4 regions of the Peribacillus asahii genome follow, and region 1 is predicted to be linked to each of the others. Evidence: riboswitches for the same ligand, from Rfam matches in the RefSeq annotation. Region 1 holds a riboswitch; each other region holds the start of a gene.
What was found. A riboswitch is a leader RNA that binds a small molecule or an ion and turns the genes downstream of it on or off. The one in region 1 is predicted to bind S-adenosylmethionine.
Positions count from the first base shown of each region.

Region 2: another riboswitch for S-adenosylmethionine. It lies ahead of BAOM_RS06585 (Fur-regulated basic protein FbpA); the one in region 1 lies ahead of BAOM_RS20950 (methionine ABC transporter ATP-binding protein).
Region 3: another riboswitch for S-adenosylmethionine. It lies ahead of BAOM_RS14665 (bifunctional homocysteine S-methyltransferase/methylenetetrahydrofolate reductase); the one in region 1 lies ahead of BAOM_RS20950 (methionine ABC transporter ATP-binding protein).
Region 4: another riboswitch for S-adenosylmethionine. It lies ahead of mtnK (S-methyl-5-thioribose kinase); the one in region 1 lies ahead of BAOM_RS20950 (methionine ABC transporter ATP-binding protein).

Region 1 covers NZ_CP026095.1:4,235,377-4,242,817, reverse strand. The annotation lists gene BAOM_RS20955 (O-acetylhomoserine aminocarboxypropyltransferase/cysteine synthase family protein) at 76-1,380, shown strand; SAM riboswitch class I at 1,506-1,618, shown strand; gene BAOM_RS20950 (methionine ABC transporter ATP-binding protein) at 1,827-2,861, shown strand; gene BAOM_RS20945 (methionine ABC transporter permease) at 2,854-3,522, shown strand; gene BAOM_RS20940 (MetQ/NlpA family ABC transporter substrate-binding protein) at 3,538-4,386, shown strand; gene sufC (Fe-S cluster assembly ATPase SufC) at 4,928-5,713, shown strand; gene sufD (Fe-S cluster assembly protein SufD) at 5,729-7,036, shown strand; gene BAOM_RS20925 (cysteine desulfurase) at 7,036-7,441, shown strand, end outside.
Region 2 covers NZ_CP026095.1:1,335,555-1,342,995, reverse strand. The annotation lists gene BAOM_RS06605 (ABC transporter ATP-binding protein) at 1-326, opposite strand, end outside; gene BAOM_RS06600 (ABC transporter ATP-binding protein) at 323-1,330, opposite strand; gene BAOM_RS06595 (acyl-CoA thioesterase) at 1,475-1,993, opposite strand; gene BAOM_RS24885 (aspartyl-phosphate phosphatase Spo0E family protein) at 2,215-2,436, opposite strand; gene BAOM_RS06585 (Fur-regulated basic protein FbpA) at 2,571-2,756, opposite strand; SAM riboswitch class I at 2,889-2,993, opposite strand; gene BAOM_RS06580 (MFS transporter) at 3,133-4,344, opposite strand; gene BAOM_RS06575 (aldehyde dehydrogenase family protein) at 4,724-6,211, shown strand; gene BAOM_RS06570 (FAD-dependent oxidoreductase) at 6,375-6,935, shown strand; gene BAOM_RS06565 (aminopeptidase) at 7,062-7,441, shown strand, end outside.
Region 3 covers NZ_CP026095.1:2,992,087-2,999,527, reverse strand. The annotation lists gene BAOM_RS14680 (beta-class carbonic anhydrase) at 1-341, shown strand, start outside; gene dapF (diaminopimelate epimerase) at 659-1,642, shown strand; gene BAOM_RS14670 (spermidine synthase) at 1,911-2,822, shown strand; SAM riboswitch class I at 3,223-3,325, shown strand; gene BAOM_RS14665 (bifunctional homocysteine S-methyltransferase/methylenetetrahydrofolate reductase) at 3,436-5,283, shown strand; gene metH (methionine synthase) at 5,276-7,441, shown strand, end outside.
Region 4 covers NZ_CP026095.1:3,021,069-3,028,509, reverse strand. The annotation lists gene BAOM_RS14840 (lmo1851 family serine protease) at 1-197, shown strand, start outside; gene BAOM_RS14835 (LCP family protein) at 349-1,215, shown strand; gene mtnK (S-methyl-5-thioribose kinase) at 1,481-2,683, opposite strand; SAM riboswitch class I at 2,767-2,894, opposite strand; gene BAOM_RS14825 (carbon-nitrogen family hydrolase) at 2,979-3,761, opposite strand; gene BAOM_RS14820 (pyridoxal phosphate-dependent aminotransferase) at 3,862-5,046, shown strand; gene BAOM_RS14815 (DMT family transporter) at 5,160-6,134, opposite strand; gene BAOM_RS14810 (GntR family transcriptional regulator) at 6,143-6,802, opposite strand; gene BAOM_RS14805 (CobW family GTP-binding protein) at 6,945-7,441, shown strand, end outside.

The sequences.
Region 1 (7,441 bases):
GGGGTTTTTGTTTTTTGGTAGCTCCTTCGTAGAAACATAAAGAGCCGTAGTAAAAGAAGAAGGGGAGAATAAAAAATGGCAGATAAAAATTATCGTTTTGAAACATTAAGTATTCATGGGGGATTGCAAGTTGATGAAACAGGAGCACGTTCATTGCCAGTTTATCAAAGCAATGCTTACTTATTCAAAGATACAGAGCATGCCGCTAATTTATTTGGATTAAAAGAAACAGGCTATATTTATACAAGACTTCATAATCCAACAGTTAGTGTGTTTGAAGAACGAGTGGCCCTTTTAGAAGGCGGAATAGGTGCTTTGGCTACCTCAAGTGGAATGGCTGCTATTACATTAGCGATTTTGAATATTGCTGGTGCAGGCGATGAAATTATCTCTTCTTCCACTATTTATGGCGGAACATACAATTTATTTGCTAATACACTTCCTAAATACGGAATCAAAGTGAAGTTTGTTGAGCCAAATGATTTAGAGAAATTTAAAGAATCGATTACACCTAGAACAAAGGCGATTTATGGAGAAACAATTGGAAATCCAAGCCTAAATGTATTAGATATTGAAGCACTTGCTGACATTGCACATGAAGCAGGGATTCCACTAATTGTTGATAATACATTTGCGACTCCGTACTTATGCCGACCAATTGAATTTGGAGCAGATATTGTTGTGCATTCTGCAACAAAATGGTTACTAGGAAATGGAACAACGATGGGTGGAATTATTGTAGATGGAGGTAAGTTTGATTGGAATTCACCGAACTTCCCTGGATTTACGGAGCCAGATCCAAGTTATGATCATTTAGTATTTGCCGAGGCACTTGGACAGGCTGCATTTATTGTGAAAGCTCGTGTTCAATTGCTTCGTGATATTGGTGCAACGTTAAGTGCACAAAGTGCCTTTCAATTTACATTAGGACTTGAAACATTACATGTACGAATGAAAGAGCATCTTGCTAATACAAAAGTGATTATTGACTATTTAGAACAACATCCGGCCGTTGAGTGGATTTCATATCCAGGTAAGGAAGACCATTCGGATAAAGCATTAGCTGATAAATATTTGCCTAAAGGGGCAGGTTCGATTATTACATTTGGTATTAAAGGTGGCCGAGAAGCTGGAGCGGCATTAATTAATTCCGTTCAACTATGGTCACATGTTGCGAATGTTGGAGATGCGAAGAGCTTAATTATCCATCCAGCTAGTACAACACATCAACAATTGAGTGATGCTGACTTACTGAAAGCAGGCGTAAGCGCAGACTTAGTTCGTTTATCTGTCGGCATTGAAAATGTAGAAGATTTAATTGATGATTTGAATCAAGCAATTGAAAAAGCGATAGCTGCGGCAGCGAAAGAAGTTGAATAAAACAGAATAGTCGGAAATTATCGACTTTTCTAAGACAATTGCACTCCCTATATATCTGTGATAAAATCACAAACATAATTATATATGAACTTAATCTATGTACGATTTAATTATATAGGATGTTACTCTTATCAAGAGCGGTGGAGGGATTGTGCCCGATGAAGCCCGGCAACCGGCAAAGCACTCGCTTTGAAAAGGTGCCAATTCACACAAAGTGTTACGCTTTGAAAGATGAGAGGAAGGATTAGTTTTTCCTGCCTCTCTGCTCATGTAGAGAGGTTTTTCTATTAAGGGTATATAAATCACTACATAGGAGAGTTTACTATCTTAATAGGTTTTATCTATTTTAGCGGGATGAACAGTCTCTATATTGTCGGGAGTGACAACTCGTTAAAGCAACTACCTTCAATGATATAGTTCGTTGATTGGATATAGAGGTGAGTGCAGTGATTTCTTTGTCAAAAGTCAACAAGTATTTCCGCTCAGGGACTGCGAAAAATGAGACCATTAAAGCGGTTAATAATGTGAATTTAACGATAAACAAAAGTGAAATTTTCGGTATAATTGGCTATAGCGGGGCTGGGAAAAGTACCCTGATCCGAATGTTAAATGGCCTAGAAACTCCTACAGAAGGTTCGGTTGTTGTAGCTGGTAAGGAAATTTCTAAAATTAAAGGTGCTGAGCTTCGCAAAGCACGCCAAGAGATTAGTATGATTTTCCAGCATTTTAATTTATTATGGTCAAGAACAGTTCAAGAAAATATTGCCTTTCCGCTTGAAATTGCGGGTGTTCCAGCTAAAAAACGAGCAGAACGTGTAAATGAACTGATTAAGCTTGTTGGGTTAGAGGGTCGTGAAAAAGCTTATCCTTCTCAACTAAGCGGTGGACAAAAGCAACGAGTCGGCATTGCGCGAGCGCTTGCAAATAATCCGAAAGTGTTGTTATGTGATGAGGCGACTTCAGCTTTAGATCCTCAGACGACGGACTCCATTTTAGATTTACTTGTCGATATTAATCAGCGTTTAGGGTTAACGATTGTACTGATTACACATGAAATGCACGTCATTCGTAAAATTTGCCATCGTGTCGCTGTAATGGAAAGTGGACAAGTTGTTGAGCAAGGCCCAGTCCTTGAAGTATTTAAAAACCCAACGGCTCCGATTACAAAGCGTTTTGTTCAGCAAGTAACAGAGCCAGAGGAAACAAAAGAAACTATCGAGAATTTGCTAGAACGTTTCCCAAAAGGAAAAGTCATTCAACTTACTTTCGTTGGGGAAGATGTAGAAAGTCCGCTTATTACAAAGTTAGTTCGTAATTTTGAATTAGATATTAATATTGTCCAAGGGAAAATTTCACAAACACGAAATGGCTCTTATGGAACACTATTTATTCATATTGATGGAAGTCATGAAGAAATTCTTCGCGCTATTCAATTTATAGAAGAGCAGCAAGTAGGCGTGGAGGTGATGACGCATGCTTGAAGAATTATTGCCGAATATAAATTGGGAAACGATGATTGAAGCAACAAATGAAACGTTATATATGACGGCGATTTCTGTTGCAGCCACTTTCTTTTTAGGGATTATACTTGGACTAGTTTTGTTCCTAACAGGGAAGGATAATTTATGGGAAAACCGATTCATCAATTGGATCATCAGTGCTTTTGTTAATATTTTTCGGTCTATCCCGTTCTTAATTTTAATTGTGTTATTGATTCCATTTACGAAAGCGATTGTCGGAACGATGATTGGAGAAAATGCAGCATTACCTGCACTTATCATTGGTGCTGCACCGTTTTATGCACGAATGGTTGAAATTGGTCTTCGTGAAATTGATAAAGGGGTTATTGAAGCGGCAAGATCGATGGGAGCCAAAACGAGTACAATTATATGGAAAGTATTACTTCCAGAATCTATGCCAGCCCTTATTTCCGGAATTACTGTTACATCAATTGCTTTAGTCGGTTATACGGCAATGGCTGGAGTAATTGGGGCTGGAGGACTTGGAAATTTAGCTTATTTAGAAGGGTTCCAACGTAGTCAAAATGACGTAACACTAGTAGCAACAATCATTATTTTAATAATTGTCTTCATTATTCAAATGATTGGAGACTTTATTACATCAAAATTAGATAAAAGATAAGAGGGGATGAAAAGAATGAAAAAGTTTTTAGGGTTTGCTCTAATTTTAGTTTTATCAATCGCCCTAGCTGCTTGCGGCAATGACAACAAAGATAATCAAGACGAAAAAGCCGCAGATAATGCAGAAGGAAACACAACGCTAAAAGTTGGCGCATCTAATACGCCGCATGCTGTTATTCTTGAAGAAGCAAAGCCGCTTCTTAAAGAAAAAGGTATTGATTTAGAAATCGTTCCATTCCAAGATTATGTATTGCCGAACAAAACATTAGCAGAGGGAGAATTGGATGCTAACTATTTCCAACACATTCCTTACTTAGAATCACAAATTGCTAAGAATGGTTATGATTTTGTGAATGCGGGCGGTATTCATATTGAACCAATCGCGATTTATTCTAAAAAATACAAAAGCTTATCTGAACTTCCAAAAGGTGCAACACTTATTATGAGCAGCTCAGTAGCTGACCATGGTCGTGCGCTTTCTTTACTTGAAGAAAACGGTTTAATCACTTTAAAGGAAGGTATTGATAAAACAAAAGCAACAGTTGAAGATATTGTAGAGAACAAACGTGATATTAAATTTGAAGCGAAATACGAAGCTGCTCTTCTTCCGGAAATTTATGCAAATGGAGAAGGCGACGCTGTATTAATCAATTCTAACTACGCTATTGATGCTGGTTTAAATCCTGTTGAGGATTCAATTGCTATTGAAGGTTCAAAATCACCGTATGTAAACGTTATTGCAGTAAATAAGAAAGATGAAAACAACGAAGCGATTAAAACATTAGTAGAAGTGTTACGCTCAAAAGAAATTCAAGATTTCATCACGAAAGAATTTAAGGGTGCGGTTGTACCTGTAAGTGAATAAGTGATGAAGGAAGGCGACTTGTTAATTAGGCAAGTCGTCTTTTTCAAGTGTTTCTAGGGTGGATAAAAGTCAAAAAGTACTATTTTACTCTGATTAAATGAAAAAGGTCTTTCAACGATAAGTCTTGAAGGGTAAAATGATAAGTGTTGGGTTTACATACATATGGGAATACTATTTAACAGGCTTTGTTTTTGCTCAACGTGTGATTTCAAATGAAGTCATCCAACAATCAACAGCGTGTTACACGGAGACTTCAATGTTAACTATTAATGTGTAATGTGATAACGGATGTTTTCTCGTATAATAATATGTCGTAAACAAAAGATAGTAGAGGTCGATGTTTGATTTTATGTTTACATATTTGTTGATGGAATAATGGAATAAGTAATAAAGTAAGGTGTGACATAAATCACGTATAATGGTTGCTTCTTAATTAAATTTGTTATAAAATTGTAATGAGAATAAAATGAGAATACATGTTAAGAAAATAAAACACATTATTTTCTAAATAAAATAGGAATTAGTTCACGGAGGTATAATTATGTCAGGTTCTACTTTAACGATTAAAGATCTTCATGTATCAATTGAAGGTAAAGAAATTTTAAAAGGGGTTAACCTTGAAGTAAAAGGCGGAGAAATCCATGCAATCATGGGACCGAATGGTACAGGTAAATCTACGCTTTCTTCAGCGATTATGGGTCACCCTAAATATGAAGTAACAAGTGGAAGCATTACTCTTGATGGTGAAGACGTATTAGAAATGGAAGTAGATGAGCGTGCTAAAGCTGGTCTTTTCCTTGCTATGCAATATCCAAGTGAAATTAGCGGAGTGACAAATGCTGATTTCTTACGTTCAGCTATTAATGCACGTCGTGAAGAAGGCGATGAAATTTCTTTAATGAAGTTCATTCGTAAAATGGATGAAAAAATGGAATTTTTAGAAATGAATGAAGATATGGCACAACGTTATTTAAACGAAGGATTCTCAGGTGGAGAAAAGAAACGTAATGAAATTCTTCAATTGATGATGATTGAACCAAAAATTGCAATCTTGGATGAAATCGACTCTGGTCTTGATATTGACGCCCTTAAAGTTGTATCAAAAGGAATTAATGAAATGCGCGGCGAAGATTTCGGTTGCCTTATGATTACGCACTATCAACGTTTATTAAACTACATTACTCCTGATTACGTTCACGTAATGATGCAAGGTCGAGTTGTGAAATCTGGCGGTCCAGAATTAGCTGCACGTTTAGAAGCAGAAGGATATGACTGGATTAAACAAGAATTAGGTATTGAAGACGAAACTGTCGGCGAAGAAGCATAAGTAGGAGGATTTGTCATGACTACAGAAACGAAATTACCGTTTGAAAAAGAGGATATTAACTCTCTTTCAACTCAAAATAATGAACCAGCTTGGCTAACTGAGCTTCGTGTTCAAGCGTTTTCTGACTTAGAAAACCTACCGATGCCAAAGCCAGACAAAACAAAGATTGATAAGTGGAACTTTACCGCTTTCCGTAAACATTCAATCGAGAGTGAAGTTTTTACATCAGTAGATGAGCTTCCAGAACAAGTGAAATCGATTGTGGCTATTGAAGAAAAGCGTAACTTATATATTCAACGTAATAATACGCCGGCTTATACAAGTCTTTCAGCTGAGTTGAAAGAACAAGGTGTTATTTTTACAGATATTCTAACAGCGGCTCGCGATCATGCAGAGCTTGTGCAGAAATATTTTATGAAAGATGGCGTGAAAGTGAATGAGCATCGCTTAACAGCTCTTCACGCAGCATTGTTAAACGGAGGAGCTTTCGTATACGTTCCAAAAAACGTAGAAGTGAAAGAACCAATTCAATCGATTTTCTTAGTCGATGATGCGGATGCAACGCTTTTCAACCATGTATTAATCGTGGCAGAAGATAACAGCTCTGTAACGTATGTAGAAAACTATTTCTCAACTGTAGAAACGACAAATGGTATCGCAAACATCGTAACAGAAGTCATTGCCAATGCAAATGCGAAAGTAACATATGGTGCAGTGGATACGTTAAATAAAGGGTATACAACATATGTAAACCGTCGTGGTGTAGCTGGGCGAGATGCACGTATCGAGTGGGCACTTGGCTTAATGAATGATGGAGATACAATTTCAGATAATACAACGTATCTAATGGGCGATGGCTCTTCAGGTGATACGAAAACGGTTGTTGTTGGTCGTGGAGAACAAAAACAAAACTTCACTACGCAAGTGATTCATTACGGTTTACGTTCCGATGGACAAATTCTAAAGCACGGGGTTATGAAAGATAGTGCTTCTAGTATTTTCAACGGAATCGGAAAAATTGAGCATGGTGCAACAAAAGCAAATGCTGAACAAGAATCACGCGTGCTTATGTTAAGTGAAAAAGCTCGTGGAGACGCGAATCCAATTCTTCTTATTGATGAAGACGATGTTACAGCAGGACACGCAGCATCTGTAGGTCGCGTAGATCCATTGCAACTTTATTATTTAATGAGTCGTGGTATTTCCAAACAAGAAGCAGAACGTTTAGTTATTCACGGATTCTTGGCCCCTGTTGTTAATGAACTTCCAATCGAAGGTGTGAAAAAGCAACTTGTTGAGGTCATTGAAAGGAAAGTTAAGTAATGAACCCATACGAAATTCGTAAGCTTTTCCCTATATTAAATCAAGAAGTGAACGGTCAGCCATTAGTATATTTAGATAGTGCTGCGACATCGCAAAAACCGGCTGTAGTTATCGAAGCGATTGAACAATATTATCGCGGGTACAATTCGAATGTACATCGCGGAGTGCATACACTTGGAACAAAAGCTACGGATGCGTATGAAGGTGCTCGTGAAAAAGTACGTAAATTCATTAATGCTTCCTCTATTGAAGAGATTATCTTCACTAGAGGAACAACCACTTCTTTAAATACGGTAGCAAGAAGCTATGGTCTGGCTAATGTACAAGAAGGGGATGAAATCGTCATCTCGTATATGGAGCACCATAGTAATATCATTCCTTGGCAGCAAGTGGCGAAACAAACGG
Region 2 (7,441 bases), 1.9 Mb from region 1:
CGCTTTTTCGGATTTAAAGAGGAATATGGATCTTGAAATATCATTTGAATATCTTTACGAAAAGGCTTCATTTCTCCTCTGCTCAAATACGTAAGATCTTTGCCTTGAAACGTAATGGTTCCAGCAGTCACCTGATGCAGCTTTACAATAGCCTTTCCTGTTGTAGATTTGCCGCTTCCCGACTCGCCAACAAGTCCGTACGTTTCTCCTTGCTGTAATTCAAAAGAAACACCATCCACCGCCCGAACATGGTCTACTACTGTATGAAATAAACCGCCTCGAATTGGAAAATAAACTTTGATATCTTCTACTTTTAGCAACGTCATCGAATCGCTGTACCTCCTTCTTCCGGAAAGTGAAACTGTTTATAACAAGTGCAGCGAACAAAATGACCTGGTTCCACTTCATGCAGCCTCGGAAATTGCGCATGCGATTGCACAGAAATCCATGGAATCCTCTCTTTAAACCGACAGCCGCTTCTGTTAATTTTCGCAATAGGCGGCACCATCCCTTGAATGACATGCAATCGACTCTTTTCTTTCGTCACAGTAGGGATAGAGTAAAGCAAAGACTTCGTATAGGGATGAAGCGGCCTCTCCAATATTGTTTTTACACTTCCTTTTTCAACAATTTGTCCCGCATACATAACAATCACTTGATCGGCAATCTCTGCGACAACGCCTAAATCATGGGTAATAAAAATAATACCCATCTTTGTTTTTTGTTGAATGTCTTTTAATAAATCTAGAATTTGTGCTTGGATGGTTACATCTAGTGCAGTGGTTGGTTCATCGGCAATAACAAGGGAAGGAGAACAAGCTACGGCAATTGCAATCATCACTCTTTGTCGCATTCCTCCTGACAATTCATGAGGATATTGCTTATAGGTGCGTTTTGGATACGGAATCCCGACTTGTTCAAGCAGAGTAAACGTTTTAGCTTTTTGCTGTTTCTTTGATAAATCTGTATGATAATGAAGACTTTCTTCTATTTGTTTACCAACTGTCATAAGGGGATTTAATGCCGTTAACGGCTCTTGAAAAATCATGCTAATATGTCGACCGCGAACTTTATTTAACTTCGATTCTGCTGCATTCAATAAGTTTGTCCCTTTATATATAATAGAACCTTCTGATTTTGTTCGCTTTTTATCGTGCAATTGCATAATAGACAAAGCAAGTGCACTCTTACCGCAGCCGGACTCTCCTACAATGGCAACAATTTCATTTTCATGAACGGTAAAAGATAAATCGTCAACAGCTGCATAATATTGATCATCAATACAAAATGAGGTTGTTAGGTTTTCTACTCGCAGGAGTTCCTTTTCCATGCCTATCCCCCTAACCGTTTTTATAACATTACTCAACTTTTAACACTTTTTGGTTATTTTCTCAAATAATTACTGTTATTTTTAATCATTTTTATTTTTTTATACCTTTTGAACAACAAAAAAATCGAGTATTTACTCGATTTTTCATAAAGACCAAACAAGGTCGTTTCCAATAGTATCGGCAATATATTGTGTATCTGTTCTCCGCTTCTTTCTCGCTTGTGCTCGTTCTTTCGCTGATTCATATAGCGCTTTCTCCGTTTCTGTTTCTGAAATTAAACGAGGAACAGAAATAGGTTTTCCCTTTTCATCAATCGCTACAAAAGTTAAAAAAGAAAGAGCGCATAAATTTTGAACACCGCTTTGCAAATCTTCAGCTACTACTTTTACCACCACTTCCATGGAGGTGCGGCCCGTATAAGTAACAAAGCTTTCTAAACAAACCGCATTGCCTTCAGAAATTGGATGCAGAAAATCCACCGAATCCGTTGAAGCCGTTACAACATGCGACCGAGCATGGCGCATTGCTGAAATAGCTGCTATGTCATCAATTTGCGCCATTAATTTCCCTCCAAACATCGTACCAATATTATTCGTGTCTGGAGGAAGAACGATACTTGTTTTAACAACTAGAGAGTCCCGGCATTTTTTTGTTTTTTCCATGATGACACACCCCTTTTTGTCGACCTGTAGTATCACTCAATCTCCCCCCCTTAAGGGATTCTAATTGTGAATGAACGGCAGTCATCTCCTAAAGGCTTTCTTAAATATCGCTTTAGATTCACAAGCTTATTATAGCCAACATAAAAGAAAGCTATTGCTCATTTTTTAGCAATAGCTTTCTTGAATTTTTTCAAATATCTGTTTGAAAAGGAAGTGTGTAACTATTTGTCTCTAGTTGCAGCCGCATTTAAAAGAGAATCGAGCTCTTGACTTGCTTGAACCGCCAGCTGACTTGTAAAACCAAAATCTATAGCTAATCTAATCATTTCTTGTCTTTTTTCCTCAATTTTTTCATTAATTAGTTCAGCATATAGTTTCTTCATCGTCCATTTCCCACTTTTCAATATATTTACAAAAATATCATAATAGATAATTAGTCCCAAATCAATCTAATTTATCCCTTCTAATTGTGATAAATTTGTAAACATCCTCAAATATGAATACATTTCTTGAATATTTTGTGACAATCCGAACATAACTTCCAATTTTCATGTTTATGTAAACAAATCAATCTTCACTATGTCATCCATGAGGAAGAGGAGTGTTGATCGGGTTTATTAACAACAAGCTTATATTCATCTTCTAATACTTTTAATGGAACATCATATAAATGCCGCTCGTCTTTTGTTTTGTATACACCTTTTGCTAATAATTTATCAATTAACAGCGCTTTTCTCTCTTCAATCTTTTTAAATAATTCCATATGTATAACCCCTTTCTATTCTGTTTATGTGATACCTGAACCTCTTATATCATTCCATATTCCAGCTACATTCAGCGCATATTTAAAAAGCCTCTTCTTATCCAAGAAGAGGCTACTGTATTCATTCGACTCTTCTTATCTTCCAAGCATCTGCTTGTTGGATGTGGCACAGTTCCTATAACAGGTCTGTTGCCGAGGCTTCAAAGGGCCAAATCCCTCCACCTCTCTGGATAAGAATTAAAAAGTAATATGAAAGTATATAAATACTATATGATTAGTAAATAAATGTCAATATCAACATAGGAAATCGTTTGCTCAACTATGCTAGCATAACCTAAATGAAAAAAGAGTGCAAGTGCACCCCTTTCTCAAATTTCTATTCTAATACTGTATTTTTTGTTTCTTTACCAAAAGCCACCGCGATGGCACCGATTAGTATGGCAACGGTAAAAATCGTAAAAATTGCGCTAATCGATGTATTGGCAGCTACTAAGTACCCGACTAATAACGGCCCTAAAATTCCTCCGATACGTCCAATAGCCGCTGCCATCCCTGCTCCTGTTCCCCGAATCACTGTTGGGTATTGCTCTGGAGTATAAGCGTATAAAGCCCCCCATGCACCTAAGTTAAAGAAAGAAAGAAGAATTCCTGATGTAATTAACAACGGCAGCTCTTCAGCTGTTCCAAAGAAATAAGCGCTCACTGCTGTACCAATTAAATAAGTAATTAACACAAATTTACGACCCATTTTTTCAATAAACCAAGCAGCTGTAAAATAACCTGGAAGCTGTGCAAGCGTCATAATTAACACATATTCAAAGCTTTTAATTAAGCTGAACCCTTTCATCAGCATCACACTTGGTAACCATAGAAACATGCCGTAGTAAGAGAATACAACACAGAACCAAAGCACCCATAAAATAAGAGTTTGTTTGGAATACTCTTTCGCCCACACTTTTTTCATATTTTGAAGCATCGATTGTTTTTCCTTCGGCTTCAACTCTTCATACTTCGGTGAGTCTGGTAAACTAAAACGTAGGTATACCGCATAAAAAGCTGGTAACGCACTTAAGATTAAAGCAATTCTCCAGCCGTATGTCGGAATGATAAAATAAGAAATAAGAGCCGATAAAATCCAACCTAACGCCCAAAAACTTTCTAATAAGACAACGACTCGTCCACGTTTGCTCGGTGCTACACTTTCACTTACAAGTGTAGATGCGACAGGAAGCTCTCCTCCCAGCCCCATGCCGATGAAAAAGCGTAAAATTAAAAATAAACTAATCGTCCCTACTAATGCTGATAACCCGCTTCCGATAGAAAAAAGTAAAAGCGTAATAATTAAAATATTTTTACGGCCTACTTTATCCGCCATTGCTCCAAACAGTAAAGCCCCAACAGCCATCCCAATCGATTGCGTACTTCCAATCCATCCAGCTTGCACATCAGTCAGGTTCCATCCTTCTTCCATTTTCAAAGCCGCAATAATAAAGGAGAGCATCCCCACATCGAGAGCATCAAACATCCAGGCTGCCCCAGCAATCCCTAACAGCTTGCGATCTGCTATCCGTTTTGTTTTTTTATCCATGATAATTCCTCCTGATGAACTTCCGTAACACTTAAAAAATTCCTACTATATATATTTTTATCCCATTTCTATTTTATCTATTATTTTTGTTCACGACTATAGTAAATACAACTGTCATGACAAAAATATAGACATTTTTTAAAATCTATCCTAGAATGCTGATGATTTTTGACTTTTTTCGCGCCAAACTGCAGTTTGGCACACCTTTCAAAGAGAAATTTCCACCTATAAAAAAATATTAAAATTAACACTATTTAACATTTGAGTATAATCATTACATTTGTTAAGATGTATTAGTGAGTATCGTAAATGCTCTCACCTATTTATCCCTCACCATGATTTGCACAATACCATTTTATGTATATTTTAGGAGGTATTTATGTCAAATCTTACTTTGCAAGTTAGTGAAAAGCTTCAAAAGTTTTTACAAGGACCAAAAAAGCTGTATATTAATGGACAATTCGTTGAAAGTGTCTCTAAGAAAACATTTTCCACTCCAAATCCAGCAACAGGTAAAAAACTTGTTGAAGTATATGAAGGTGATAAAGAGGATATCAATTTAGCCGTCAAGGCAGCTCGTAAAGCATTTGATGAAGGCCCATGGTCAAGATTAAGTGCAGCAGAGCGCAGTCGTTTAATGTACAAGCTCGCTGACTTAATGGAAGAAAACAAAACAGAGCTTGCTCAACTTGAAACATTAGATAACGGTAAACCAATTAGAGAAACAACTAATGCAGATATTCCATTAGCGATTGAACATATTCGATATTATGCAGGCTGGTCAACGAAAATCGTTGGACAAACTATCCCTGTAAGCGGCAACTATTTTAACTATACAAGACATGAAGCCGTTGGCGTTGTCGGGCAAATCATCCCATGGAACTTCCCGCTCTTAATGGCCATGTGGAAGCTTGGGGCCGCCCTTGCCACCGGCTGTACAATTGTTCTAAAACCAGCAGAGCAAACGCCTCTGTCTGCTCTCTACCTTGCTGAATTAATTTCTGAAGCAGGATTCCCAGACGGGGTTATCAACATCATTCCTGGCTTTGGAGAAACAGCAGGCCAATCTTTAGTCGATCACCCTGAAGTAGATAAAATTGCCTTCACTGGCTCAACAGAAGTCGGCAAACGCATCATGCGTTCTGCTTCCTATTCACTAAAACGTGTGACGCTTGAACTTGGTGGAAAATCACCAAACATCATCCTGCCTGATGCTGATTTCTCTAAAGCGATTCCTGGCGCGTTAAACGGTGTTATGTTTAACCAAGGACAAGTTTGTTGCGCCGGCTCTCGGGTCTTTATTCAAAAGAAGCATTACGATAACGTTGTAGCTGACATGGCAAGTCATGCTAAATCCATTAAGCAAGGAGCAGGCCTTGACCCAAATACTCAAATTGGACCGCTTGTTTCCGAAGAACAACAAAAGCGCGTACTTGGTTATATTGCTAAAGGGATTACAGAAGGTGCGGAAGTGCTAGCTGGCGGAGCTCCTCCTAGCGAAGAAGGTTACTTTGTTGCACCTACTATTTTTGCTAACGTCGAAGATAACATGACGATTGCGAAAGAGGAAATCTTCGGTCCTGTTATTTCAGCTTTACCATATGAGGACTTAGATGATGTCATCAAACGAGCAAATGCAAGTGAATATGGCCTTGCTGCTGGTGTTTGGACAAGCGACATTGCCAATGCTCATTATATTGCTAACAAGCTGCGTGCTGGTACGGTTTGGGTCAACTGCTACAATGCATTTGATGCCGCTTCTCCATTTGGCGGATACAAACAATCCGGTATCGGCCGTGAAATGGGCTCCTATGCTCTAAACAACTACACAGAAGTGAAGAGCGTTTGGATTAATTTAAATAGGTAATGTCAAAGAAAGGGGGCTATTCCATAAGTGCGAATAGCCCCTTTCCTTTAACCAATTCATATTGAATACTCACTATTTTCATGCAATACAGTCTCAATCATTAGCGTCCTTCCTCCCTCATTTGTTAGAATAAAAACGAGTATAAAAAAGGAGGTTTTTTCCTATGTATGAAATAGCAATTATTGGAGCTGGAGCGGCTGGAGGCAGTGCTGCCATCTTTACCGCGAAAGCAGGAAAACAAACAGTTATTCTAGACAGCAGCCAAAGCGGCACAAAAAGAGCTTGGTTGGATAACCATTACGGTACAGCTGGAATTGCTGGACCTGATTTATTAGCAACAGGTCTAGCCCAAGCGAAAAAATTTGGTGCAGAGCTAATTGAAACAAAAGTAACGGGAATTAATAAAACGACTGAAGGATTTCAAATCCAAACAGAAAACGGATCTGTTGAAGCGAAACAAATCATTTTAGCAACAGGCGGGCTAACAAGCTTAGCTGAAGAAGCAGGTATCACAACAAAAGCTGGTACAGAGCCAAGATCAAAGAAAGTGTTTGATGTAGATGCTTCTGGAAAAACAAACGTAGAAGGCATTTGGGCTGCCGGAGCATGTGCAGGAACAAGCGCACATACGATTGTGACGGCTGGAGACGGTGCAAGAGTCGCAATCAACTTGATTAGCGAAATAAACGGAGAACGTTATGTTGATCACGATGTATTAAAATAAGAATGAAAAACAACAAACTGCAGGTCCAGTTTGTTGTTTTTCATTTTTTACGGATGCTATAAGTTTCTTTTTTCTTTCTCTATTAGTACAATATAAGTTGTAGATTTTGGAAAAGGAGGAATCATAATGAGTGATTTCCAAGCAAATTTAGAAAAATATGCAGAGCTAGCTGTAAAAGTCGGTGTTAACATCCAACAAGGACAAACGCTTGTTGTCAATACGACATTAGAAGGCGCAGAGCTCGTACGTTTAATTGTCAAAAAGGCTTATGAAGCTGGCGCATATAATGTAATTGTCAATTGGAACGACGACACTGTGAATCGCACAAAATATGAATTAGCACCAGATGAAGTCTTTCATGAATACCCTGAATGGCGTGCAAAAGAAACCATTGAACTAGCTGAAAAAGGGGCAGCCTTTCTATCGGTGATTTCCTCCAGTCCTGATTTATTAAAAGGCGTAGATCCAAAGCGAATTGCAAACTTCCAAAAAGCATCAGGTACCGC
Region 3 (7,441 bases), 1.2 Mb from region 1:
TTGTGGCTGTTTATGAATTAAAAGCAGATGAAATTTATGTGATTCCGCATCATGATTGTGGAATGGCAGCCGTTAATACAGATGAAATGATTAAGAAAATGGTTAATCGTGGTGTTCCAGAAGGTACGATTTCAACAATTGAAAATTCAGGAATTGATATTAAAAATTGGCTTCGCGGATTTGACGATGTGTATGAAAGTGTAAAACATAGTGTGAATTGTATTAAAAACCATCCACTAATTCCACAAAACATTCCTGTTCATGGGTTAATTATCGCTCCAGATACTGGGGAATTAGAAGTGGTTGTTGACGGATATAAAGAATTAGAAAACGTTAAGTAAGGTGCTTGAGGGACATGCTTTGTTTCCTTCTATAATTATTGTAAGGCTTATTAGTTAAATAATAGGGGCCATTTGTGGCTTATTGCGTGCGAAGCTTTGGTTTCGCACGCTTTTTAGTTTTTGAGAAAGCTGCCATATCGCACCATAGTTAGTTACAAGGCTTTGTTATACAATACTGTTGATTGTTGGCTTATTTGCGTTATTAACAAAGCCATTTGTAAAGAAGATTCCTACTGACACAATTCAACTGAAAATGCTATGATAGGATTAAATGTAGTGTTTTTAAGTATTCAACAGGATAGGATGGATGAGACAAGATGATTATTGATTTATTAAAAAGCCATGGCTCAGGTAATGATTTTTTCATTATTGATGAATTAACGACGGATCTTTCTTTTACAGAAGAAGAACGCCGCCAATTAGCACTAGCATTATGTAATCGTGATAGTGAATTAGGGGCAGATGGTATTTTATTCGTATTAAAAAGCGAGCGTGCTGATGCAAGAATGCGCGTGTTTAATGCAGATGGATCGGAAGCATCTATGTGTGGGAATGGGCTGCGCTGTGTAGCTCGCTATGCAATTGATACGCTCGGTAAAGAGAACTTAGTTATTGAAACGATGAAAGTGGATTTAGAGGTTGAAAAGGTAGATGATGTATATGAAGGGATCCCAACGTTTAAAGTGGAAATCTCACCGGTAAGCTTTGATGTTAAGGATTTGCCGCTTGTGATTGAACAAAGCGAATTACAAAACGAACGATTGCCAGAATTACATGATACGCTTCTTTTTTCGGCGTTAGCTGTACCAAATCCACATTTAGTTACGATTGTAGATAGCGAAATGATTCATTCTGATGTTCAGGAAGTATTAGCAACAAAAGTAAATGGACCGAATGAGCTTTTCCCAGATGGAGTAAATGTAAGCTTCGTAAAACAGTTAGAAGAGGGACATATTTATGTCCGTACATTCGAACGCGGTGTTGGCTTTACAAACGCATGTGGAACAGCGATGTCAGCTTCAAGCTTAGTAACATGCTTAAATGGTTTAAATCAGCTTGAAAGTGATATTTCCGTATTCAATAATGGTGGTAAAGTGAAATGTGTTGTTCATAAACGTGATAATCAATATTCCATTGACTTGATTGGGAATGCTACAAATGAATACAAAGCAACAATTGAAGTGGATTTAAATTGTCCAGAGCAATTTAATGTGCTGACAAAAGAAAGTTTTGATCAAGAAATTACGCTATATGCGAAGCTTAAAGCAGACGTACAAAGCTATTTAAAAGAAGTGTTATAAATAAGAAAGGGCGTTTCCGAATAACATCGGAACGCCCTTTTTTTGTGGATAGATAGTGGGTAAAGCGCTTTTTGACTTTAATATCAAGAACAATACAGTTGCTAGATAAAGTCACATAATATAATTGAAATTTATTTATAAGAATCTCATTAATTTTGCTTTGTTTAAGTAGCCTTATTTTCTCTAAAGGATAAGGCAGTTGAGGGTTTTAGGAACTTCTATCTTATTCACAGAATAATATTTATAATAAAGACAAGGAGTGATGTGTATGGATCAACCGTTTGAATTGCATGGCGATTCTATTAGGGATTATATCTGCAAGGATGAAGAACCTGAAGGTGACTATCGAATTTTACGAACATTTAAAACCCCCACCCAGCGGATTGCCCTCGTCGATTATATTGGTGAAATGTTGATTTATAGCAATGGTGACGTCATGTTTGGCACAACAGATGGTGAGAGTATTTATGCAGAAGTGATGGTACACATTCCAATGGCTGCTGCACGCAAGCGGAAGAATGTTCTAATCATCGGTGGGGGTGGTGGAGTAACGACCCGCGAGGCCCTTCGTTATTCTGAAGTGGAGAAAATTACTACCCTCGACATCGACGAAGTGATGATAGATTTCGGTAAAAATTTGGAGGCTTTGGTACAATTTAATCAAGGTTCATTGAATCATCCTAAAGTTCAGGTCGTAATTGAAGATGGCAGAAAGTTTGTCGAGAAAGCCGGGGAAAAGTGGGATGTTATTATTATCGACCTTCCTGAGCCAACTGACAAATGTCCTGAGCTTTCCCGTCTCTTCAGCAGGGAGTTTTACAGCTTCTTGAAAGACCGTTTAGAACCAGGGGGTGCAATCTCTGTGGCTTGTTCCGCTTTTCCCTGGATGCCTGAGTACTTTTGGAGTATACAGAAAACCCTCAAAAAAGCTGGTTTCTATGTACTGCCATATCACAATTTCGTCGCGAGAGACGGAGAGGATTGGGCGTTTTGTCTGGCTACAACGTCCCCTGTTAAAGCAAATGATTTACGTATGTTAGTTCCAACACAGTACCTGTCACTTGAACGGCTAACAGATATGTTTTATATGCCGTTTCATTTTGTGAACTTTAAGAATAAAGGCAAAGTCCAAACAGACAGCAATACGGTGTTGCTTGATATTGTAAATGAAGCTGATTGAGTTGAACTTTATCATTTTCTATTTGGCCCCCAGCGTGTCCCCCTCAAGCTAACAATGTAAATGACTAGATACGAAATGATCTTTTTTCAAAACTAGCGAGTGCTAAAAAAGTAGACAAGCTAAAGAAGCCTATTAAAACGCAATGTTTTTCGCTAGATATTTTGTCTAGGCTGCCTCGCTATTTCATACACAATTCCTAGATTAAATAAATAATTAAAAAAAATACAAAAAAAGGTAAAAGACGAATATTGTTCGTGATTTGTCTCTAATTCTTAGTTATTTTGTTTGAAAAATTCAAAAATTAACTAGAAGGTATTGAATTTCATCATTGTTTCATGTAAATTAAGAATAATTATATTGTAATTTAATTTGAAATGTTTAGAAAAGTTTATATAAATCAATCTTATCGAGAGAGGTGGAGGGACTGGCCCGATGAATCCTCAGCAACCAGCTGTGTAAGCTAAGGTGCTAAATCCAGCAAGCGGGCGCTTGATAGATGAGGAGAATGTTTCTTATGAAAACCTTCTTCTTTTATTAGATAGAAGGTTTTTTCTTTTTCTTACACCATTGAAATAAAGCAGAAACTGAATTGTTTTTGGGAAAGGGTGCACATATGGAGTTTCGTAAAGAGCTAAAGCAAAGAATTTTAATTGGGGAAGGAGCAATGGGGACACTGTTGTATTCCCGTGGCATCGACCATTGTTATGAAGAATTAAACTGTACAGAGCCTGATCAAATTGAAGCGATTCATCGTACTTATTTGGATGCGGGTGCTGATATTTTACAATCGAATACGTATGGGGCGAATTTTCATAAATTAAAGCGCTATGGATTAGAAGATCAAGTGAGTCAAATCAATCGTCAAGGAATTGCGATTGCTAAAAAGGTTGCGCAAGGGAATGCGTTTGTGTTTGGAACGATTGGTGCTTCTAGAAGTATTAGAAAATCTGATTTAAGTTTAGAAGAAATTAAACGTAGTTTCCGTGAACAGCTATATAGTTTACTACTTGAAAGTCCTGATGGATTATTATTCGAAACATATTATGATTTAGAAGAATTGGAAACAGTGTTGCAAATTGCAAGACAAGAAACGAATATTCCGATTATTACAAATGTAACGTTGCATGAACTTGGGAATTTACAAAACGGTGTTCAGTTAAATGAAGCATTTAAGCGCTTAGAACAATTAGGTTCAGATGTAGTTGGGCTTAATTGTCGCTTAGGTCCGCACCATATGATTCGCGCTTTAGAATCTGTTCAACTTCCAAGCAATGCTGTGCTTGCAGCGTATCCTAATGCAAGTTTACCAGATTATGTGGACGGCCGATTAGTGTATGATGCGGCGCCGGAATACTTTGGCTCAAGTGCGCTTCAATTACGTGACCAAGGAGCATCCATTATTGGAGGATGTTGCGGTACGACACCGCAGCATATTACAGCAATGAAAGCAGCTGTTTGTGATTTAGCTCCAATCGTTGAGAAAAAAATGCAAGTAACGAAAGTGGAAACAATTGAAGTTCGGGAACAAGATCGCACCCCTGCTTTATATGAAAAAGCGAAAACAGAAAGAACGATTTTAGTAGAGCTAGATCCACCTAAGAAACTGGGAATCGAAGAGTTTATGAAAGGGTCTAGAGCTTTGAAAGAAGCTGGAGTTGATACGATTACGTTAGCGGATAATTCGCTCGCTTCCCCTAGGATTTCTAATGCAGCGTTGGGTATGTTAATTAAATCACAGCTTGATTTAAATCCGCTTGTGCATATTACATGTCGTGATCGAAACTTAATTGGATTACAGTCGCATTTAATGGGCCTACAAACCTTAGGATTAAATGAAGTATTAGTTATTACAGGAGATCCTTCAAAAATTGGCGATTTCCCGGGTGCAACATCTGTGTATGATTTATCTTCTTTTGATTTAATTAGTTTGGTTAAGCAGTTCAATGAAGGACTTTCGTATTCTGGACAAAGTCTTGGCCAAAAGACGAATTTTAAAATTGCTGCGGCTTTTAATCCAAATGTGAAATATTTAGATAGAGCGGTTCAACGAATGGAAAAGAAAATTGAATGCGGCGCTCATTCATTTTTAACACAGCCGATTTATTCCACTTCACAGATTGAAGAAGTATACGAAGCAACGAAGCATTTAGAGACACCTATTTTTGTCGGCATCATGCCGTTAACTAGTACCCGTAATGCCGAATTTATTCATAATGAAGTACCAGGAATTAAGTTGCCAGATCATGTTCGCCGGGCAATGGCAGCAGCAGGTAATGACCCAATTCAGGCGCAAAAAGAAGGTGTGGCAATCGCACGAGAACTTGTGGATGCGGCAATGGATAAATTTAAAGGTATTTATTTAATTACTCCATTCCTTCGTTATGAAATGACGGCGGAGTTAACGCGCTATATTAGAACGCTTGATCAAACAAAAACATCTGAGGTGGCAGCATATGAGTAAAAAGTCAATTAACGAACAACTACAATCAAAAATTCTATTACTGGATGGCGCAATGGGTACGATGCTACAAGCCGAAAATTTAACAGCTGAAGATTTTGGTGGAGAACAATATGAAGGCTGTAATGAATATTTAACGCTGACTCGTCCTGATGTGATTCAAAAAATCCATGAAGCGTATTTTGCTGCAGGTGCCGATATTGTTGAAACGAATACATTCGGGGGTACGAGTATTGTTTTAGATGAATACAATCTAGGTACACTTGCTTACCAGTTAAATAAAGAATCAGCAGAAATCGCTGTAAAAGCGTGTGAAGTATATTCAACAGAAGCTTGGCCAAGATATGTGGCAGGTTCAATGGGGCCAACAACGAAAACACTATCAGTTACAGGTGGAACGACTTTTGATACATTAAGAGAGTGTTATGAAGAGCAAGCCCTTGGATTAATTGATGGAGGCGTCGATTTACTTCTCGTTGAAACATGTCAAGATATGCTAAATGTAAAAGCTGCTTTTTTAGGCATTAAAGGAGCCTTTGAGAAGAGTGGTAAGGAACTCCCGATTATGATTTCGGGAACGATTGAGCCAATGGGAACGACATTAGCTGGTCAATCCATTGAAGCGTTCTATCTTTCTTGCGAGCATATGAAACCAATTTCGGTCGGTTTAAATTGTGCGACAGGTCCGGAATTTATGATCGATCATATTCGGACATTAGCGGATTTATCAAATAGTGCGGTTAGCTGTTATCCGAATGCAGGGCTTCCGGATGAAGAAGGACATTATCATGAATCTCCAACTTCTCTTGCTGAGAAAATGAAGCAATTCGCAGAAAAAGGCTGGGTCAATATTATCGGTGGTTGTTGTGGGACGACACCAGCGCATATCGAAGAGTTATCGAAAGTGCTTCAAGAAGTTCAGCCGAGACAACTTCCAGAGCAGCCGCATAATCATGCTGTTTCTGGGATTGAACCGTTGATTTACGATGATTCAATGCGTCCGTTATTTGTCGGAGAACGTACGAATGTCATTGGCTCACGCAAATTTAAAGAATTAATACGCGATAAGAAGTTTGAACAAGCGGCTGAAATCGCCCGTGCTCAAGTGAAAACTGGAGCTCACGTTATTGATGTTTGTTTAGCAGACCCGGATGATGATGAATTAGGTAATATGAAAGCATTTGTTGAAGAAGTGGTTAAAAAAGTAAAAGTACCGCTCGTAATTGATACAACAGATGAACTTGTTTTAGAGCAAGCGTTAAAGCACTCTCAAGGTAAAGCCATTATCAATTCGATTAACTTAGAAGATGGAGAAGAGCGATTTGAGAAAATTGTTCCTCTTATTCATAAATATGGAGCGGCTGTCGTTGTCGGAACAATTGATGAAGAAGGTATGGCTGTTGATGCAGAACGTAAGCTGGAAATCGCTAAGCGGTCTGTAGATTTGCTCGTGAATAAATATGGATTAAATCCACGTGATTTAATTTTTGATCCACTTGTTTTTCCAGTTGGGACAGGGGATGAACAGTATATTGGATCAGCGCTAGAAACGGTAAAAGGTATTCAAGCGATTAAAGAAACGTTTCCAGATTGCTTAACGATTTTAGGAGTATCGAATGTTTCGTTTGGTTTACCACCGCGTGGCCGTGAAATTTTAAATGCAGTATTTATGTACCATTGTACAAAAGCAGGTCTTGATTATGCGATTGTCAATACAGAAAAATTAGAGCGTTTTGCTTTGATTCCAGAAGAGGAAGTGAAGTTAGCAGAAGCGCTTCTATTTGAGACTTCGCAAGAAACATTAGCGACCTTTACTGAGTTTTATCGAGATAAAAAAGTTGTGAAAAAGGACAATATGGCCAAGCTTCCATTAGATGAGCGTTTGGCGAATTATATTATTGAAGGAACAAAAGAAGGACTAATTGAGGATTTAGACAAGGCGCTTGCTCGTGGCGATGCGCCATTGGATATTATTAATGGTCAACTAATGAAAGGAATGGCTGAGGTAGGTCGTCTATTTAACGATAATCAGTTAATTGTGGCTGAAGTGCTTCAAAGTGCTGAAGCGATGAAGGCAGCAGTTTCTCATCTTGAGCCATTAATGGAGAATTCAGAAGACAGCGCGAAAAAAGGGAAAATGTTAATAGCCACTGTTAAAGGG
Region 4 (7,441 bases), 1.2 Mb from region 1:
GAACGGTTGATACGGTCTTTGATGAACAAACAAAAGCAGCCGTAGAAAAATTCCAGCAGGATCATAAGTTGAAAGTAACAGGTATCATGGAAGATAAGACGACGGTTACATTAATGCAAGAACTACGCGACAAAATTTTGAAGAATGACACGCAAGTGAAGCGGGCTATAAAAGAGTTGGAAAAAGAAATAAAATAAAGTAAAGTGCAATTTCACTTAGCGAGGATCTCGCTATTAAGGTGAGGTTAAGGGGAAGCTTAGTAACGCTAAATCAGTTACTAAGCTTTTCTGTATTAGAAGGAGGGCTTTTGGGGAAAATATGGATAGTTTTGAAGCCGAGGTGACGATAATGAAAAGAAAGGTATTGTTAATTTGTGCACTCTTTACGATGTTAGCTGGTTGTGTGGCTTCACCTATACCTAATACAGAACGAAACCAACATATGGATTCGAAAAAAGAAACGGCCAAAACATTTCTTTTAATTGGTGTGGATTCTCGCGGAGAAGAGGATTCGCGTGCAGATGCGGTCTTGCTTGCCCGTTATGAGCCAAAACAAGGGCAGATTAAGTTAGCTTCTATTATGAGAGATAGTTATGTGAAAATTCCAGGGTATGAAAAAGGATATCATAAAATTAATGCGGCTTATTATTATGGTGGAAGCGAGTTAATGAAAAAAACGATTTTAGAGAATTTTAACATCAACGTAGACCATGTTGCAGTCATTGACTTTCAAGGATTTGTTAATATAGTGGACTTAATTGCACCAGACGGGCTTACCGTAGATGTTAAACCAGAGATGATTTCAGATATGAGCATTGCAGCGAGCAGTGGAGAAAATGTGTTGCATGGGGAGCAGATTTTAAAGTATGTTCGTTTTCGTCATGATAATGAAAGTGATTTTGGTCGTGTTGAACGACAGCAAGAAGTGTTGGTGCAGTTAAAAGACCAGTTAATTCAGCAGCTGTCTAATGTGGATGGAATTGTTGCTTTACCAGGGATGATTGAAGAAGCGCTGACATATGTAGAAACAGATATTGGAATGAAAACGATGTTTGTATTAAGTTCCCAAGCGATGTTTCATCCTGTTGATTCGATTAAGACGTTGCGCATTCCTGTTAATGACAGCTATACAAACGAAATGTATCCGCATGCTGGTGCCGTTTTATCTATAGACTTTGAGAAAAATCAACAGGCTTTACAGGAGTTTTTTGAGTAAGTCTTGTTACATGAGATACGTGTATAACTACGATATTTTCGCGATAACGTATCATCTATATAAAAGAGGCTGCCTAAGCAGTCTCTTACTACATGATTTCATAAAACGGAGGATATTATAGCGATAGTTCAGACTAATCATTCTATTTCCTATATGGAATAAAGATTAATACCTCTCGTAATGCTTGTTGATTTAAAAGGGTAATATAGGAATCATTTCATTACACCAAGCAAGACAAAGTTGTTTGGGTCATAGTCAATCTTTTTTAAAGAGTTGAATAGGAAGAGCGAGTTACTTGTTTTACTAATTCAATAACAGTTGGAATATCCAGTGTGCTGCGATTTTTTACTAAGTGAGTTCCAATGATAAGCGCGTTTGTTTTAACGTTAATTCGTTGGTCCGTATTAGCAATTCCATCTAAATCAATTACAGGTGAAAGGTCGCTTGCTCTTCTAATTAATTCCCAGCCAGCAAACCCAAAGCTGTCTGCTTTCGCTTTTTGTAAAACATAAGATAATAGGCCATCAATGTTTTTAAATTCATCACGACTTTCATTGCTCCATAATGTTGAATAAACGCCTGTAAAAGTTGACCAAAATGTCTGAATATGAGAAAGAATACTCTCTTGATCCGCTTCTTCACGTGTAACAGCTTGGAAAAGGAGATTAGAAATAAATTGTCCTGTATCAAAGCCGATTGGACCATAGAAGGCAAATTCAGGGGCGATGACTTTTGTTTCGCTTTCGCTTGCCAAAATGTGTCCTGTATGTAAATCGCCATGCACTAGAGCTTCTTGTTCACTTATAAATATTTTTTTCAATTTTGCCACTTCTAGTTTTAATTCATGGTCGTTCCATAACGTTTCTACAATCTCGGATAATTCCACTTCATAGTTGGTTGGTGTATGCTCAAAGAATGGGCCGGTAAAGATGGAACTTTCTATAATTTTACACAGTTCTAGATTCGTGAAGGCACGTGCGATTTCTTTTTTTGTCGTTGATTCTAAGTAATAGTCGGATGTGTAAAATAAAGTTTTGGCTGCATATTCGCCAATATGTTGTGAAATAAGAGGATAGCTTTTGCCTTCAATAAGGCCAGTGCGAGCAATCTTTACATGTGATAAGTCTTCCATGACCGTAATGGCAAGCTGTTTATCTGCATAATACACTTTTGGGACATATTCGCGGCAATAGCTTCCGAATGTAAGTAAGGCATCTGCTTCAATAGCTGCTCGTTTTAATGTAAGCGGCCAGCTTTCACCTAGCACTTTTGCATAGGGAACGGCTTGTTTAATAATAACCCCTTTATTAGTTGCGTTATCTGCGACATGAAAAACATAATTGAACGTGCCAGCTCCAATTTTGTGGCAAGTTAATGTCGCGTCCTTATCTAATAATTCTAGCTTTTGTATGAGTGCAATCGCTGTTTCATTCGTTAATAATTCGAACGAGCCTTGTGTTTGTGTCAATATAATCCCTCCAGATTATCGTTTAGGCAAGTAAAAAAGCCTCTTTCGATTTAAGAAAGAGGCTTTGAAATGATGATTCAAACCTCTTATCTTTCAGAAAGAATTCTTTCTGATGGAATTAGCACCGTGCCTTGCGGATTATTTCTCCACATATTGCGGTCGGTTGCTGGGCGTCATAGGGCCATATCCCTCAGCCTGCTCTTGATAAGAGAACGTATATTTTTCATTTTTAATAAATTATAGTTAGCTTGGAAAAATAATAACAATATTCTTAAAACATTGTCAATATAAAAAATTAATAAAATTCCGGACGTCGGTCGGCAAACACAGGAATTTTATTACGCACTTCGCGTACTTTAGTAAAATCAATAGTTCCTGTTAAGATTTCGACCCCTTCACCTGCTTCATTAATAATCTCACCCCATGGATCAATGATTAATGAATGTCCGGCAAATATGTTATTCGGATCTGAACCTGTTCGATTAACGGCTACAACATACGCTTGATTTTCAATTGCACGGCTAATTAACAGCGCGCGCCAGTGATCTAATCGAGGTTTCGGCCATTCTGCTGACACAAACAATACTTCTGCTCCTTTTGTAGTATGTGCACGAAGCCATTCAGGGAAGCGGATATCGTAGCAAATGAAGCTCGCACATAGTTTGTCATCAAATGTAAATAAACCATCCCTTTCACCAGGTTGCAGGAAATGATGTTCATCCATCAATTGAAATAAGTGAAGTTTATCGTAATCTTTGACGAATTCTCCTTTATTATTAATCATAAGCATTGTGTTATAAATGCCGTCGTTTGTTTTTTTTGCGATGGATCCTCCAACGAGATGTACGTGATATTTCTTGGCGATTTTTTGTAAAAATGAAATCGTTTCTTTTGCTTCCACGTCGGCGATTTCTTCTAAGCGTGTTAAATCATACCCGGTAGTCCATAGCTCTGGTAAAATGAGGACATCCGGCTTCGATTGAACAGCCTGCTCAATGAGTTGTTCTGCTGCTGTATAGTTTGTTTCCGGTTTTCCAAAAGCAATATCCATTTGAATACAGGCAATGTTCCAGTTCATAATTTATACCTCCACAGTTTGAAAAAGTTCTTTACAACATTATCATAAACATATATCATTTTTGATTATAATTTCAAGAAATTTCAGAGAAGGTGCACGAATGTTTCAATTTGAACAATCCGAATTATTAAAAACATTACCGAAACAATTTTTTGCCTCGCTTGTTGCAAAAGTTAATAGCATTCAAGCTCAGGGACATGATGTCATTAATTTAGGACAGGGCAATCCAGATCAGCCAACGCCAGAACATATAGTGAAAAGTTTACAAATAGCTGCAGAGAAACCGTTGAATCATAAATATTCTCCGTTTCGCGGTCATCAATATTTGAAGGAAGCGGCTTGTGCTTATTATGAAAGAGAGCATGGAGTAGTGTTAGACCCTAATACAGAAGTTGCGATTTTGTTCGGCGGAAAAGCAGGGTTAGTAGAGCTTCCACAATGCTTATTAAACCCAGGTGACACGGTACTCGTTCCAGACCCAGGCTATCCAGACTATTTATCAGGTGTTGCATTAGCGAAAGTAAAAACAGCATTTATGCCACTGCTTGAAGAAAATTACTTTTTACCTGATTACGCAAGCTTAGACCGTGAAATTGTTCAACAAGCGAAAATGATGTTCCTTAATTATCCGAATAATCCAACAGGTGCAAGTGCTACGGCTGAATTTTTTGAGCAGACGGTTGCAATTGCGAAAGAACATTCGATGTGTGTTGTGCACGATTTTGCTTATGGAGCGATTGGTTTCGATGGAGAAAAGCCGCGCAGTTTTTTACAAACAGAAGGGGCAAAAGATATTGGGATTGAAGTATATACTCTGTCTAAAACATATAATATGGCAGGCTGGCGAGTAGGTTTTGCTGTTGGGAATAAAAGTGTGATTCAAGCACTGGAACTGCTTCAAGATCATCTATATGTAAGTTTATTCCCTGCTGTTCAAGAAGCGGCTGCAACAGCATTACTTGAGTCACAAGATTGCGTCCGTGAATTGGTGGCAACATATGAAGGGCGCCGTCGTGTGTTTATCGATGGGCTACGTTCAATCGGTTGGAACGTAACGGCACCGAAAGCTTCGTTTTTTGCTTGGCTTAAAGTTCCAGAAGGGTTCACTTCGGAGAGCTTTGCAGATTATTTATTAAATGAAGCTCACGTTGCCGTTGCACCAGGAAATGGCTTTGGTCAATTTGGTGAAGGCTATGTCAGAGTTGGGTTACTTACTTCTGAAGAAAGACTTCAAGAAGCTGTGAAACGAATTAAAGCGCTAAAGTTATTTACCATTAAACAATAAAAGCTATATACCTAATTTTTCTTATGGTGAACAACAAGCTTAATAGAAGAGGGGCACCCCAAAAATGGGTGCCCCTTTCTGCTTTAATCTATAGAGCATTTCATCGATTTGCCTTATGATTTCGCGAATTGATTGTTTGTAAGTTTCGTTGTTTTATAATGTGATACATAGCTATGGAGAATCATGCCCATAACAATGATGAACATACCAGTCCATGATAAAAGGGAAGGGAAGGCTGTCGATAGCAATAGGACTTCTCCAACAACTGTGAACAAAACTTCAAGCGATTGAGTCGCTTCAACAGCAGCTAGTTTTTGCATATTCCCCCTGACTAAATCAGTCGCTTGAAAGAATAGTACGGTCGCTAATACGCCGGAAGAGATGGCAACGAGCAAAGATTGAGTCGTTTGTTCAATACTTGGTACACCTACTGTAAACAGGCCATAAAGAGAAAGGATAAACCAAAAAGGCAGACTTGCTAATGTCATGCCTAATACTCGTTGATAGGCATCTAAACGTCCGACACAAAGATCCATCATTTTTCGATTTCCTAGCGGATAAGCAAAGGAGGCAATAATGATGGGGATAATTCCTAGTAATACGTGTTTTAACGAAATAGAGCTAGCGTGTTCGATTTGCATGAGAGCAATACCGAGTAAAATAATAAGCGACATCAATAATCCACGAACCGGTATTTTTCCTCTTGCTTTTTTGGAACCATTCGGTGTTGTAACTGTTAAAAAGAAAAGTGGTGCGAGCAAGGAACCAGAAATAATCGTAATTTGCCATGTGCTTGCAGTTAGCCATCCTGGTGCGAATGCTGCAGCAAAGCAAATCGGTGCATAAAATAACCCAAACCCAATAGAGGACCATAAAATCCACTGCCCCCAATGTTCTTTCATATTTTGAAAGAGGGGGCGTATGTTTTTTCTAGCGATGACAATTGCTAATAAAAAGGGAACCATGAAAAAGTATCGTAGTGAAGCGCTCCAAATCCAACTTCCCCCCGATAATTCCATTGCTCGATTTAAAATAAACGTTACGGAAAAAAAGAATGCTGCACAAATACCTAATATAATTGGACGCATCGGACACCTCAATCTTCCTGTGGATGTAGTAATGTTCGAAGACTTAACCAGTTTTCCTCCACAAGACTAGCAGCCGTCTCGCTATCTTTTTGGCGACAAGCTTCAATAATTTTTTGATGCTGTTCGAATGATTGAATACTTTTTTCAGAATTAAATTGTGCGATTTCTAAACGTTGAATTTTGGGAACAATCGGTTCAAGTGCTCGAATGATTTCTGGGTTGCCAGCAACATCTAAAAATACATTATGAAATAATTCATCTGCTTCGATTGCTTTAATAATATCTTTTTTCTGTGCGAATTGTAGCAATGTTTTATTCGTATACTCTAATTCATCAATATCTGATTCTTTCAATAATGGAACCGCTAAACGCGCAGCTAAAGCGTGTAGCGCTGCTATTACCGTTACGCCATGTTTTGCCTCCTCTATGTTTAATGAAGCGACCCGAGTTGAAGACCCAGGAATAGATTCTACCAGCCCTTCGTCTTCTAGCCGTTTAAGGGCTTCGCGAACGGGAGTCCGGCTAATTCCAAATTCCTCTGCTAATTCTTTGTCATTAAGACGCTGCTCAGGTTGCAGTTCAAGCAAGGTAATCGCTTTTTTTAACGCAAAATATACTTCATCACGAAAGGACAGTCGTTTAATTGGTTTAAAAGTATCATTTTTCATAAAACCAATATATCGCATTTTGGTTTTATTTACAATATTTATCATAAGAATACAATAGACTATGCTGCTAGCACTTTGGTGGAAATATGATACACTTTGTACGATAAAGTTTATTTTTGTGAAAGATAAGGAGCAGAGTACAATGAAAGAGACAGAAGTATACATATTAGGTGGTTTTCTTGGAAGCGGGAAAACGACATTATTACGAAATATTTTAAAGCAAGAAAATGAAGCAGGTCGAAAAGTAGCTGTATTGTTGAATGAGCTTGGCAGTGTGTCGGTGGATAGTGGACTCATTGACGATGATGTTCCATTAAAAGAGCTATTTGGCGGCTGTATTTGCTGTACGATTCAAGATAAATTGGAAGTGCAGCTTCATGAATTATTAACAGAAAATGAGCTGGAAGCAGTTTATATTGAAACAACAGGTGCAGCTCATCCGGTTGAAGTATTAGATGCGATTATGTCTCCGCTTTTTGCTGAGAAACTCACTTATAAAGGCATCATTACAGTAGTAGATTTATTAAGATGGCGAGATCGCGAGCAGTTGTCCCCACAACTGCGTCAACTGTTAGTAGAGCAAATTCATCATGCGGATTTTATTTTGCTGAATAAAAAAGATTTAGTGACTGAAATGGA